Linked DNA regions of Niabella beijingensis. The protein of the gene in region 1 interacts with the protein of each later gene in a pairwise test. Links are inferred from orthologs where the notes say so. Each region holds a gene or a part of one and is shown on either strand. Other genes may lie near its edges.

The links. Proteins that work in one complex are often made in the same cells at the same time.
Region 2: the proteins of rho (region 1) and nusG interact in binary tests that used the Escherichia coli proteins (3 or more experiments, as listed by UniProt). The link is inferred for Niabella beijingensis from one-to-one orthologs.

Annotation. Positions count from the first base shown.
Region 1 is NZ_JAIQDI010000001.1:2,503,620-2,511,353, reverse strand. Bases 506-3,453 are described here. They hold rho (transcription termination factor Rho), read left to right. Parts: upstream 506-1,100; coding sequence 1,101-2,807; downstream 2,808-3,453. Other genes in these bases: K7B07_RS10430 (NUDIX hydrolase), read left to right, coding at 2,943-3,453; K7B07_RS10440 (CapA family protein), read left to right, coding at 506-934. Outside these bases: more of K7B07_RS10440, read left to right, coding at 1-505; more of K7B07_RS10430, read left to right, coding at 3,454-3,650; K7B07_RS10425 (sensor histidine kinase), read right to left, coding at 3,661-4,965; K7B07_RS10420 (hypothetical protein), read right to left, coding at 5,098-5,433; K7B07_RS10415 (S46 family peptidase), read right to left, coding at 5,493-7,646. UniProt on the Escherichia coli protein: Facilitates transcription termination by a mechanism that involves Rho binding to the nascent RNA, activation of Rho's RNA-dependent ATPase activity, and release of the mRNA from the DNA template.
Region 2 is NZ_JAIQDI010000001.1:1,173,327-1,179,797, reverse strand. The notes cover bases 1,070-3,883. They hold nusG (transcription termination/antitermination protein NusG), read left to right. Parts: upstream 1,070-2,086; coding sequence 2,087-2,680; downstream 2,681-3,883. Other genes in these bases: K7B07_RS04940 (APC family permease), read left to right, coding at 3,545-3,883; K7B07_RS04945 (OmpH/Skp family outer membrane protein), read left to right, coding at 2,835-3,440; secE (preprotein translocase subunit SecE), read left to right, coding at 1,886-2,083; tuf (elongation factor Tu), read left to right, coding at 1,070-1,369. Also shown: more of tuf, read left to right, coding at 182-1,069; more of K7B07_RS04940, read left to right, coding at 3,884-5,059; K7B07_RS04935 (hypothetical protein), read left to right, coding at 5,170-5,721; K7B07_RS04930 (M14 family zinc carboxypeptidase), read right to left, coding at 5,687-6,471. UniProt on the Escherichia coli protein: Part of the processive rRNA transcription and antitermination complex (rrnTAC). The complex forms an RNA-chaperone ring around the RNA exit tunnel of RNA polymerase (RNAP).

The sequences.
Region 1 (7,734 bases):
CGACTTTCCGAACACACTGCGGATGCCTAAAAGGAACATCCTGCTGCCCCTGGCAGACTCATTGAAGTCGGGCGATTTCCTGATCGGCAACCTGGAGGGGGTGATCACCAGCACTCCTGTACCGGAAAAAAAATGCATCAATCCCAAAAACTGCTATGCCTTCAGGATGCCGCCGGGTGCTGAAAAGCATTTCAGGGATGCAGGCTTTGATTTCCTGAGTCTTGCCAATAACCACTCCGGAGACTTTGGTGCCAAAGGGCTGGACGAAACCATGGCGCTGCTGAAAAAAAGCGGTATCGGCTTTGCCGGGGTCAAACACCACCAGGCCCACCGGATCATCACCAAAAACGGCATCCGTTACGGTATCGTTACCGCCGGATTTGGCTGGCGGCACCTCCACATCAGCCACCCTTTGCCGGTTGCCCGGCTGATCGAACGCATAAAGGACAGTGCGGACCTGGTGATCGTTTATTTTCACGGCGGTGCAGAGGGGGGAACGATGGAGCACGTGCAGAAACAAAAAGAGCTTTACCACGGTGAGGACAGGGGCAATGTATATGCATTTGCCCGCGCCTGTATCGATGCCGGCGCCGACCTGGTACTGGGCAGCGGCCCCCACGTTACCCGGGGGATTGAACTCTACAAAAAAAAGCTGATCGCTTATAGTCTGGGTAATTATGCCACTTACGGCTCCATTAGTCTTAACGGACCGCTGGGCCGGGCGCCCATCCTGAAAATAACAGTGGATAAGAACGGGGACTTCACCGGGGGGAGGATCATTTCCACGATCCAGCTACCCGGAAACGACCGTACACCCCGCCTGGATACCGCGGCAACCGCCCGCCATCGCATAAAGTACTTGAGCAGCAGCGACTTCCCCGAAAGTCCGTTAAGAATTACCCAAAACGGAGAGATAATTATTAAAAATTTTTGATTTTAGTTAAAAGGTGCTAATTTTGTCACGGAAATGACCCTATAACATATGATCATCTCTGCTGAATGATAATATCAATTATCATTTGTCAATCCAAAAAACTTAAAATCTTTACCAAATTAATTATCTCATTAAGATTTAATCTTTTGATTAATCCCGCACATTTATGTATGACATTTTACAATTGAACGATATGCTCGTTCCTGAACTGTTAGACATTGCCGAACAGTTAAAGATCCCTAATGCCAAAAAATTAAACAAACAGGATCTGATCTACAAAATCCTGGACAGTCAGGCTGTAACAGGATCAAAAGCTTCCTCCGGAGAACGCCCCAAAAGAAAACGTATTGTAAAAGCCACTACGTCCATCGGAACAGAAGAGGCTTTTGTGGAAGAAGAAGGAAAAGATGAAGAACCTGCTGAAAAAGCCACCAAAGCACCGGCAAAGAAAGCCGCAGCAAAAAAAGCAGCTCCTAAAAAGAAAAAAGCACCGGCAAAGAAAGAACAGGAAGAACCGGTTGTGAAAGAAGCACCGGCTGCTGAGGAAACTGAAGCTCCGACAGATGGTGCCGGAACCGTCTTCAAAACAGATGCCGCCACGGAAGCCTTTATTCTGCAGGCATTGAAGGCTACCGAAAAGTACGACAATCCGGTAGTTCCTGTAGCAGAAGAAACAGAGTTCCCTGTAGAAAACAAAGTATACGCATCAAAAAAAGATCAGAGCACTTCCTTTAACAGTCCCTCCTTTAACGTGGAGTTCGACGGTGTTATCCTGAGTGAAGGGGTGCTGGAAATGATGCCGGACGGCTATGGATTCCTTCGCTCTTCAGATTACAACTACCTTTCAAGCCCGGACGATGTTTATGTATCTCCGTCACAGATAAAATTATTTGGCTTAAAAACAGGGGATACCATTCATGGTGCCGTACGTCCTCCAAAGGAAGGAGAAAAATATTTTGCCCTCCTGAAAGTGGATACCATCAATGGTAAAAAACCGGATGAGGTAAGAGACCGTGTTCCGTTCGATTACCTCACCCCCTTATTCCCCTACGAAAAACTAAACCTGTTCACCCGCCCTTCTGATCTGTCTACAAGGATCATCGACCTGTTTACTCCCATTGGTAAAGGACAGCGCGGACTGATCGTGGCACAGCCCAAAACGGGTAAGACCATGTTGTTAAAGGCAGTGGCCAATGCCATTGCCGAAAACCATCCGGAATGTTACCTGATGGTAGTACTGGTGGATGAACGCCCGGAAGAGGTTACTGATATGGAGCGCAGCGTAAAGGCAGAAGTAATCGCTTCTACTTTTGATGAGCCTGCGGAGAAACACGTTAAGGTTTCTACCGTTGCATTGCAAAAGGCAAAACGGCTGGTAGAATGCGGTCATGACGTAGTGATCCTGCTGGATTCCATCACACGTCTGGCACGTGCACACAATACCGTATCACCGGCGTCCGGTAAGGTATTGAGTGGTGGTGTGGAAGCCAATGCCATGCAAAAACCCAAACAATTCTTTGGTGCTGCACGTAAGATCGAGAACGGCGGTTCTTTAACCATCCTGGCAACAGCGCTGATCGATACCGGAAGCAAAATGGACGAAGTGATTTTTGAAGAATTTAAAGGAACCGGTAACATGGAACTGCAGCTGGACAGAAGACTCTCCAATAAGCGGGTTTATCCGGCTATTGATCTTACTGCATCTTCTACCAGAAGGGATGACCTGCTGCTGGACCGGGACGTACTGCAACGCATGAACCTGCTGCGCGTATACCTGGCAGATATGAAAACAGAAGAAGCAATGACGGAATTACTCCGCCGCATGAAGGGTACAAAAAGCAATGAAGAATTCCTCGCAAGCATGAATTCATAAAATACATACCCCCCAAATAAAAAAAACCCGTTTGAAACGGGTTTTTTTTATTCCTGTAACAAACCATACATTTGCTCCGGAACATTATTAATTGTCATTTTGAAAATTATACCACCGAAAAAACACACTTTTTTTATGGCAGCAAAATACAGTAATCAGTCGCGTTATACCGTAGCCGTGGATTGCATCGTGTTTGGATACGATGGAAACCATCTGAAGATATTGCTGGTGAAACGTGCCTTTGCCCCGCTAAAGGGAAAGTGGAGTCTGATGGGAGGCTTTATTTCAAAAAATGAAAGTGCCGATGAGGCTGCAAGCCGTATCCTCGTGTCATTGACCGGTCTTACAGATGTTTACCAGGAGCAGTTCTATACGTTTACCGACCCGGACAGGGATACACAGGAGCGTACCGTTTCGATTGCTTATTTTTCACTGATCGATATAAAAAAATACAGGGAATCGCTGAGCGATGCCTACCAGGCTGAATGGTTTTCGATAAAGGATTTCCCGGATCTTATTTTTGACCATAAGGAGATGGTGAAGATGGCAAAAAAAAGATTGCAATATAAAGCGACTTCCCATGCCATCCTGTTTGAGCTGCTGCCCGACAAATTTACCCTGCCGCTTTTACAAAGCCTTTTTGAAGATGTGTATGAGACCAGCTTTGATAAAGGAAACTTCAGCCGTAAAATGCTCTCCACTGGACTGCTTCTGAAACAGCGCGACAAGGATAAAACCGGGTCTAAAAAAGGCGCTTATTTTTACAAGCTGGACCGTAAGAACTATCAGCAACATTTGCATAAGATCCTGAAGCTGGTTCCGAATCCCAATAATGTATTATAGTTTTCAGCCGCTATACCGGCAGTTGTACAAAAAATGTAGTTCCCTTTTCTTCTTCGGTCTCAAACCAGATCCTTCCGTTCTGAGCCAGGGTATATTCTTTACAAAGATATAAGCCCAATCCAACACCCTTTTCATTAAGCGTGCCATAAGTAGAACCGGTATTCAGCGAAAAGAGCTGTTGTCGCAGTTCCTTTTTTATTCCCCGCCCGGTATCTTTTATCATAATCAGTGCGTGCGCTTCATCGCCTGTTATGGTAATAATGATATGACCACCGGGATGGGTAAACTTTATGGCATTGCCCATAAGATTACGAACAATGATCTGCAGCATAGACGCGTTGATCAGTGCGGTAACCGAGGGATCAATGTTCCTGGTAAATCTTATTTTTTTTCGTTGCGCTTCGGGCTCAAATAAAACCAATGTGGGCTGAATGACCGAAGCAATAGTCTGACGGTGCAGTTCCGGCGCCGTTTTACGCAGTTGATCCTTCGACCAGGAAAGCATATTATTAAGCAGTTCCTGTGTATGATGCACCGCGGTGGAAAGCAGCCGTTCTGTTTCCAGGCGCTCTTCTTTCGAAAGTGTGTCTGATTGAACCATTTCCAGGTAAGCCGAAATCGAATGCAGCGGCGAACGGAGATCATGTGATAAAACAGAAAAGAGCTTGGTTTTTTGCTGGTCCATTTCCTTCAGCACCTTCGTGCTGGCGGCGGTTTTTCTCCGCTCCCGGTAGTACGCTTCTTTCAGATAATACAATCCCGCAAACAGCACCACCAGGTTGATGGTCACCGTTGATCCATGATCGATAATGATGGCCTTAAGATCTGTATAGGTCTGTTTTACCGAAGCAGGATGATACAGTTCATACAGCATATTTCCCCAGGTGGCACCAGTTACCAGCAGGAACCAGAGAAGATACTGTTTTTTTGGAGCAATAATCATCAGCAGGAAAAATAACAAGGTATAGGAAAGCAGGCTGGCGCCTCTGATCCCATCACTGTAAAAATAATTCCATACAAACAACCCGATGAAAAGAACCGAGATAAGGGTGATGCTGTAGCGGTATTGTTGCCGGAACCGGGAAAGATAGTACAGCAGGAACAGCAATAGGGTTAACCCTGAAAAAACCCAGGCGGTAAAATCCAGTCCTACATAAAAATTGAACGGAATATTGTAGGCACAGATGATAATTCCAAGGAGGCAGATGGTATTAAATATACGGACCTCAAGTGTAGTGCCGCCGGCATCTCCCGCCAGAAAACCATAAAGACCCGACAAATGTTGCCCAAGTTTTTTAAACAGGTTGTTTTGCATACCGGTAAGACGATATGAATTATATTAAAGGTTCATTACAAAAATCCTTCAAATATACTTATAATAAAAATGTACAGAAGGATGCATCCTTCTGTACATTCAATTTCGTTGGCAGCAATGTCTGTTACAATATTACACACCGGGTTTTGTGCCTTCTGCAGTATCTGCTGTGCCCGTATCTGCCGTTTTATTTTCGTCACCTTTATTTCCAAAAAGGTCATTCATCCATTTTTCTGCGCCGGGAAAATGCTCCTTCAGTGTATCCATTCCCTTTGTGGCAAGCTCTGAAAAATAATCCTTGGCCTGCTCTGCAGACTTTGAAGCATCGTCTTTCAGTTTGTTTGCTTTTTCCTTCAGGTTATTCATCATCTTTTCCTTCTCTTCCTCGCTCATACTGGTATATTTTCCTGCAGCCAGCCCGGCCAGGGCTCCCAATATAAAAGTGGCGATGTGTTTGTTGTTTACCATGAAAAAAAGTTTTAAGGTGGATCAATAGAATACTTAAATATACAAATTTTTACGTTGGATTATCTTCCGGAACCGCCGGTTAATTTCATTTCGCTGATCAGATGACCGGCTCCGGCATATTTATCAATAATAAATAACACATAACGGATGTCTACCATGATGTTGCGGCAGATGGATGCATCATAATTCACATCACTCATGGTGCCTTCCCATACCCGGTCGAAATTGATCCCTACCAGGTTGCCATGGGCATCCAGCGCAGGACTGCCGCTGTTTCCTCCTGTGGTATGATTGGATGCAATAAAGCATACCGGCATTTTTCCATTTGTGCCATAACGGCCATAATCCTTTTTGCGGTACAATTGCCGCAGTTTTTCCGGCACATCAAATTCATAATCCCCCGGTACATATTTTTCCATAACGCCATACAGATACGTATAATAATCATATTTTATACCATCTGCGGGATAATACCCGTCAACTTTTCCAAAACCCACCCGCAGGGTGCTGTTGGCATCCGGGTAAAATTTTTTATCGGTCAGTACTTCCATCTGAGCCTGCATATAGCTGCGCTGCAGCCCGTTGATACGTGCCTGCAGTTCATTGAGCTTTGGTGTGATCCCGGTGTCATACAATGCTGCCATACCGGAAACCAGCTGTGCTGCCGGGTCGGTATCAAAAAGAGCGTAAAGAGCGGATGGGTCCGTTTTTATCGCTTCCATTACTTTTGCTGAATCCAGAAAAACACTATTACCATACAGGGCAGCGGCCCATTGCTGGTAATTTTTTCCATATTGTTCAAACTGCTGTTTTGCCACAGGTGCAATAAAGGCCGGATCCTGTTTTTCTATGTAAACGGGCAATAACGCGGCAAAAATATCCCGGTCCACTGTGGGGCTGAGATTTTTATACAGTTCAGTGAGCTTATCCCGGGCTGCAGCATATTCTTTTTCGTAATTAGGTTTACCCGTGGCAGCTTTCAGCGTACGCAACCGGTTTATGATAACAAATAATTCGATCTTACTGATCGTTTCAAGATAATAATCTCTTGTAAGTCCGAAAGGCTTTATGTCCTTATAAGCACTGTTCAGATCCTGAAGAACAGTTCCGTACCGGTTTTTTAAATTATTATCTGCATTCAGCCGTTGGGTAAAGGCCGCTTCATAATCCAGCTTTTTTTGTACGCCTCCGGTCCGGGTAAGGCCCAGTACCTCACCCTGCCATTTCTTCCATGCATTGGCAATACCAGCATATTTTGAAGCGTATTTTATTTTCAATCCTTCATCAGCACGCATATAGCGCTTCATAACAGCCAGTGCCTGGTCCCGTACCATTATCTTTGCCGGATCATTTACGGATACGATCTGCTGCACGGCCTCGCTGGGAAGATATTCAGTAGTACGTCCCGGAAAACCGAAGATCATGGTAAAATCATCCTGTTTCATTCCCTTGAGTGAAATGGTAAGCGCTTTTTTGGGAATATAGGGTACATTATCCGGTGAATAGGCGGCGGGTTTATTATTTCTTCCGGCATAGATCCGGAACACGCTGAAATCGCCTGTATGCCGGGGCCACATCCAGTTATCCGAGTCCTGCCCGAAATTGCCGATACTGGAAGGTGGTGCGCCCACCAGGCGTACATCATTAAAAGTTTCTGTTATAAACAGGTAATATTTATTGCCGTCAAAAAACGGACTTACAAACCCGTTTTCAAAATCGCCCAACACTGTGGTTTTCTTTAATTCATTAATATTCCGGTCGATCCTGCTCTGCCGCTCATTTTCCATCATACCGGGCTCTACACCTTTTAATACCTGCGCGGATACATCATCGATCCTTACTATAAAGGTTACATACAAACCCGCATTGGGCAGTTCCTCCGTCTGGTTACGCGCCCAGAATCCATCTCTTATATAATTTTTGTCAAGCGTGGAATGTTTCTGTATGGATTCAAATCCACAGTGATGATTGGTAAGTACCAGTCCCTTTTCCGAAACCACCTCGCCGGTACAGAACCCCCCGAAACTTACGATCGCATCTTTCAGGCTGCCTTTATTTATGGAATAGATATCTTTTGCAGTCAGCTTCATCCCCAGCTGCTGCATGCGTTTTTCATTGAGATTTTCAAGGAATTGTGGTAACCACATACCCTCATCAGCCTTTGCAAATCCGATTGTTAAGATCCCGATAAGCAGAACCATCCATTTTTTCATACAAATCATTATTTACACCTGTTAAGGCGCGAAAGATAGTTCAATTTTCACTGCTTACATACATTCGTTTTTAAATATTAGATACAAA
Region 2 (6,471 bases), 1.3 Mb from region 1 along the record:
GTCTCATCAACGGCTCTTCTGGAAGCAGTCATTCCGATTGAAAATCGGGGTTTATGACTCTTCTTTTATATTTTAGATGAGTTGCACTCAATACAGCGATTCAGCTAAAGCATTGCAATCCAGCCCTGGCTGGATTTGTGTATAAACAAAAATTTAGTAAAAACAATTAAAAAAGATAACAATGTCAAAAGAGACCTTTAAGAGGGAGAAACCCCACGTAAACATTGGTACCATTGGCCACGTTGACCATGGTAAGACCACTTTGACTGCCGCTATTACCGATATTCTTTCTAAAAAAGGTTTAGCACAGGCAAAAAAATATGACGAAATTGATGGTGCACCTGAAGAAAAAGAGAGAGGTATTACAATCAATACAGCTCACGTAGAATATGAAACTGCAACTCGTCACTACGCACACGTTGATTGCCCCGGTCACGCTGACTACGTTAAAAATATGATCACTGGTGCTGCACAGATGGATGGAGCCATCCTGGTGGTAGCCGCAACTGATGGTCCGATGCCTCAAACAAAAGAGCACATCCTTTTGGCTGCACAGGTAGGTGTACCTAAAATGGTTGTTTTCTTAAATAAAGTAGACCTGGTTGATGACCCCGAACTGCTGGATCTGGTTGAAATGGAAGTTCGTGATGAACTGACAAAACGTGGTTTCGACGGTGACAACACTCCGATCATCAAAGGTTCTGCTACCGGCGCTCTGGCTGGTGACGAAAAATGGGTGAACGCAGTAGTTGAACTGATGGATGCTGTTGACAGCTACATTCCCCTGCCTCCCCGTCCGATTGATCTGCCGTTCCTGATGAGTGTTGAGGACGTATTCTCTATCACTGGTCGTGGTACAGTAGCTACAGGTCGTATCGAAAGAGGTAAAGTTAAAACCGGTGAGGCTGTAGAAATCGTAGGCCTGATGGAAAAACCCCTGACTTCTACTGTAACAGGTGTGGAAATGTTCCGCAAGATCCTGGACGAAGGTGAAGCTGGTGATAATGCAGGTCTGTTGCTGCGTGGTATTGAGAAAACCCAGATCCGTCGTGGTATGGTAATCTGCAAACCCGGATCAATCACTCCGCATACTGAATTCAAAGCTGAAGTTTACGTACTGAGCAAAGACGAAGGTGGACGTCACACTCCGTTCTTCAACAAGTATCGTCCTCAGTTCTACTTCCGTACAACAGACGTAACTGGTGAAGTTACCCTGAACGAAGGTACTGAAATGATCATGCCTGGTGATAACACTTCACTGACTGTAAAACTGATCACTCCGATCGCGATGGAAAAAGGTCTTAAATTCGCGATCCGTGAAGGTGGACGTACAGTAGGTGCAGGTCAGGTTACTGAAATCATCAAATAAGCCCTCCAGTCCCCGGATGGGGAGTATGGAAGCAGTCTATATTTGCAAAAGTACTTGGGCTGAAAAGTTCAGGTACTTTGCTTTTAAAGTTCTTTATTTTATTGCTCCTTTTACTTTTCATTCAGAAAAGCTGAGGAGCTTTTTGCGGGCATAGTTCTTCCGATAACTATCGGGAGGCAGAATAGAAAAGGCGTAAGTTTATTCTGTTCGGTGTTCGGAAAGTAGTTCTTAAGCCGGGTATATCCCGGCTGTATACGGGCATAGTTCTCCCGATAACTATCGGGAGGTAGAATAGAAAAGGCGTAAGTTTATTCTGTTCGGTGTTCGGAAAGTAGTTCTTAAGCCGGGTATATCCCGGCTGTATACGGGCATAGTTCAATGGTAGAATAGAGGTCTCCAAAACCTTTGATCAGGGTTCGAATCCTTGTGCCCGTGCAAATTTTTGTTCAATGTTCATGTGTTTGACGTTTAATGTGGCTACATTAAACCTTGAACCTTGAACTTTAAACCTGGAAAATGAGCAAGTTCGGAGATTATGTAAAAAACAGCTATAAGGAGCTGGCAGAAAAAGTGACCTGGCCCACATGGAGCGAACTGCAACAGTCTACAATGATTGTGCTGGGTGCTACCGTCCTGATCACGGTGATGATCTGGCTGATGGATTTTATTGCCGGCGGCGGGCTGAATTTTTTATACAAAATCCTTTATAGTTAAATAATGGAAGAAGTAAACACAACAGATAACACAACTCCGGAAGCACCCCAGCAGGATACCAAATGGTATGTGTTGCGGGTGGTTAGTGGTAAAGAGCGGAAGGTAAAGGAGTATCTGGATAAAGAAATTTCGAGAAGCGAATTTGAGAAGGTGGTAAAGCAGGTGTTCCTTCCGGTGGAGAAAGTATATAAAGTACAGAACGGGAAAAAGGTAATGCGGGAACGCAACTATTATCCCGGCTATGTAATGATCGAAGTGCTGGATGGCAAGATGAGTGATGATCTGAGGGATATGGTGGTAAATACGAACAGTGTGATCCATTTTCTTGGAAAAGACAACCCGATCGCACTCCGTAAGGCTGAGGTGAACAAAATGCTGGGCAGGATGGATGAAATGGCTGAAGCCGGCGGTGTAAGCATGGTAGAGCCATTCATAGTTGGCGAAACCATCAAGATCGTTGAAGGACCTTTCAACGATTTTAATGGTGTTATTGAAGAAGTGAACGATGAAAAGAAAAAGCTGAAGGTTACTGTGAAGATTTTCGGAAGGTCTACACCGGTGGAACTGAACTATATGCAGGTAGAGAAGATCGTTTAATGGGAACCGAAAGATAGTCGAAAGCCGCTCTGATGCAGTCAGAGCGGCTTTTTTAGGCTGTTAAGGGTTTCATAAGATAGCTTTTTCAGATTTTTTTTGTTTAATTCATTGGTATATTGCAAGTTGTTTTATATTTATTGTAAAAAATTGAGAAATGAAGAATGCACTTCTTGTTGTTAATGCATTGCTGGTAATAGCTGTGGGTTTTTTGTTGTTTAAGCAGTTTGGCGGAACAACAGAAAGGGCGCCTCATGCCGACGATGTTATTTCAAAAGGCAAGGACTCCCTGATGAGCCGGAAAGCAGTGTTTGCCTATATCGATATGGATTCGATACAGGAGCACTATGACCTTGCAAAAAGCGTTCAGGGGGAAGTTGAGAAAAAGAAAAGTGCCATTACAGTAGAACTGGATAAGATGGAGAAATCGTTTAAGGCAAAAGTAGGCGGCTACCAGCAGCAGAGCAATACGATGACCGACGAACAGGCAATGGCCGCCCGGCAGGATGTAGAAACGACCCAGGCGCAGATGATGGATAAACGGCAAAGTCTGATGGACGACTTTAATAACTTTGTCAGCAGCAAGAACCTCAGCGTTAAAAAGAAGATCGAAGATTTTCTAAAGGTCTTTAATGCCGACAGAACTTTCTCTTTCATTTTTGCCTACGAACCGGGGTTGTTTTACTACAAAGACACGGTTTATGATATTACAAAAGAGGTGGTGAAAGGGCTTAACGAGCAATACGCCAAAGAAAAGAAATAGCACGGGGATCCCCCGTTTTTTCAATATTCCTTGCGAACTTCCGCAAGGTTTTTTTTGCCGTTTATTTCCAATAAAATCTTATTTTGAGCTAATAAATTTAAACGATGGCTGAAAAAGTTACATTTAAACAATCGCTCAACCTGTTTGACGGAACCATGATCGTGGCCGGATCCATGATTGGTTCCGGTATTTTTATTGTAACATCAGACATGACCCGTCAGGTGGGATCGGCCGGCTGGCTGGTAGCACTTTGGGTGATTACCGGGCTGATGACGGTTTTTGCTGCGGTCACCTATGGCGAACTGTCGTCCATGTTTCCAAAGGCCGGCGGGCAATATGTTTATCTGAAAGAAGCCTACAATCCCATGTTGGGATTTTTATACGGATGGAGCTTTTTTTCTGTTATACAAACGGGCACCATTGCAGCGGTAGGAGTAGCCTTCAGCAAATTTGCCGGCTATTTTATCCCGGCATTGACCATGGATGAAAAGAACCTTCTTTTTGAGCTGGGCTGGATACGCATTTTCCCGGCACAGCTGGTGTCCATCGCATTGATCATTTTTCTCACCTACATCAATACCCGGGGGGTAAAAGATGGAAAAACGATCCAGACGATCTTCACCATTGTAAAATTATTCTCGCTTTTCGGACTGATCATCTTCGGATTATTGATAGCTGCCAAAGCAGACATCTGGAATGCAAACTGGGCCACCGGATTTGATATGAAATTTACAGCACCGGTTACCGATGCGGCGGGTGTAAAACAGGGTTGGTCCGTGTTCCAGTCGCCCGGCAGCATGATGATCGCGCTGGGGCTGATCAGCGGGGCCATGGTAGGTTCGGTTTTCAGCAGCGTGGCCTGGGAAAACGTAACCTTTATCGCCGGAGAAATAAAGAACCCCAAAAAGAATGTCGGCTTAAGCCTTTTCCTGGGTACCCTGGTAGTAACGGTGGTTTACCTGTTGGCCAACCTGATGTACCTGGCGGTGTTACCCATGTTCCCTCCTGCTTCGGGTGCGGAAGTGGCTTATGCTTCTGAAGTGGCTGCGCCCAATATCGCTTTTGCGGTTCAGGACCGTGTAGCCACTGCTGCTGCATCCTCTATATTTGGCAATTATGGTGCTGCGGTCATCGCAATAATGATCATGATCTCCACTTTCGGATGTAATAACGGGCTCATATTGTCGGGGGCACGTGTGTATTATACCATGGCAAAGGACAATCTCTTTCTTCTCCAGGCCGGAACACTCAATAAAAATGCGGTCCCCCAATGGGCACTGTGGGCGCAATGTGTATGGGCCAGCGCGCTTTGCCTGAGCGGACAGTATGGTGTATTGCTTGATTACGTGGTATTCATAACCGTAGTGTTTTATATACTGACCATTGTAGGGGTATTCCGGCTGCGGCGGAGCAGGCCCGAAGCCGAAAGGCCATATAAAGCTTTTGGCTATCCGGTCATCCCCGTGATCTATCTGCTGATGGCGGGTACTTTAGGAATCGGTTTGTTGTATGCAAAGACCTCTACTTCATTATTAGGCCTGGTTATTGTTATAATAGGAGTGCCCATTTATTACTATTATGCGCGTAAAACGAAACGGGCTTCCGGTCCGGCTGTTTAGCGCACAGCTATGGGTGATTAACAATATTTAGAGCAATTCCGGTGCCGGGAACAGCCATGCCCGCTGATCCTGTGGGAGTTGGATCTGATCACAAAAACTTAAAGGTTCGAATGAAATTGAATCCGTTCTTATTCGTATTTGTATTGCTTGTTATGGCAGGTTGCAAAAGTAAGATCACTATGACGGCCAAGCAGTTCAGTGATGAAATCGCAAAGGAGGAACAAAGCCTGGCTGAGCCGATCCGTGCGGCTGAAAATGCCATTAAAGTCCATGCAGACAGCGCCGACTATAAAAGCGTGGCCGAGGAAGCCAAGAAAATGGAAGTCCTGATACAGGAAAAAATTGACCGCATTGAAAAAGTGGATGTCTCTTCATTGACAGGGGGAGAGGACTTTAAAACGGTCGCCATACGGTATTTCGAGTATTTCAAAAGTCTGTATACCGCCTACCGGGAAATCGGCGATGCACCCGATGAGGCCGCCCGGATTACGGCGAGCGATCGGATGAACCAGATCCTGGTGGCCCAGGAGGAAGTGATCCTTCGTTTACAGGACACCCAGGCACGCTTTGCTGCTGAAAATGGCTTTATACTAGAGAAAGCACCCGCAGAACCGGCTGCCCCGGCCACTAATCCACAATCCGGTAAACGGGATAGCGCATAAAATCAGGGTCCTTATAAGGCGATTGATCGAAGATAAATGTCAGCTGCGCAGCGGCATTGCCGGCAAACGCCGGGTCGGCGGTGCGTTTCGCTTCAAGCGCTTTCCGGAGGGTGGTATCCTTCTTCAGCTGTTCTGCCGCAATGTCTTCATAATTATAGGCGGAATACCATTCCTTGTTATTCAGTATCCCGTCAAAAAAATTCCAGGCAAAATAGCTGTCTTCACAATATGGTTCCAGCGTTTCAAACAGGAAGCGGTTGGCGGTCTGGTTCATAGGGATCAGCCAATCGCCTTTCCAGAAATGCAGGGATTGTTTTTTTGTTTCCACTTCCACATCAGTATTAGCGTGATGCATCTGGTAAGGCGCGGGGGAAGAACGGTATTTCGTTATGTAGTAGGTCTCCACACCGATCGTGGTATCCCTGGTAAGCGGCTCCAGGATCACCTTATTGGCCTTCAAACGGTCAATGACCTTCCACCAGCCCTGGGGGATCACATATGCCTTGGGTTTCCGGACCAGCCGCTCCGGAATGTATTGATTGTGGAAAGGGATCTGCCGTGTAAATGGCCTGGACCGGTCATAGTAAAGCCGCGGCAATCCCGAAACCGCACTTTTTTTACGGATGGCCTCATAGCCTTTAAAAGTGATGGTGCCGGCAGCTGAGGAGTCAAGCCTGAAAGATACCGGAAATGCCTCCGTATGCAGTAATGCAGCGCGCGCTTCCTTCCGCAGTTGCCGGATCGTTATGC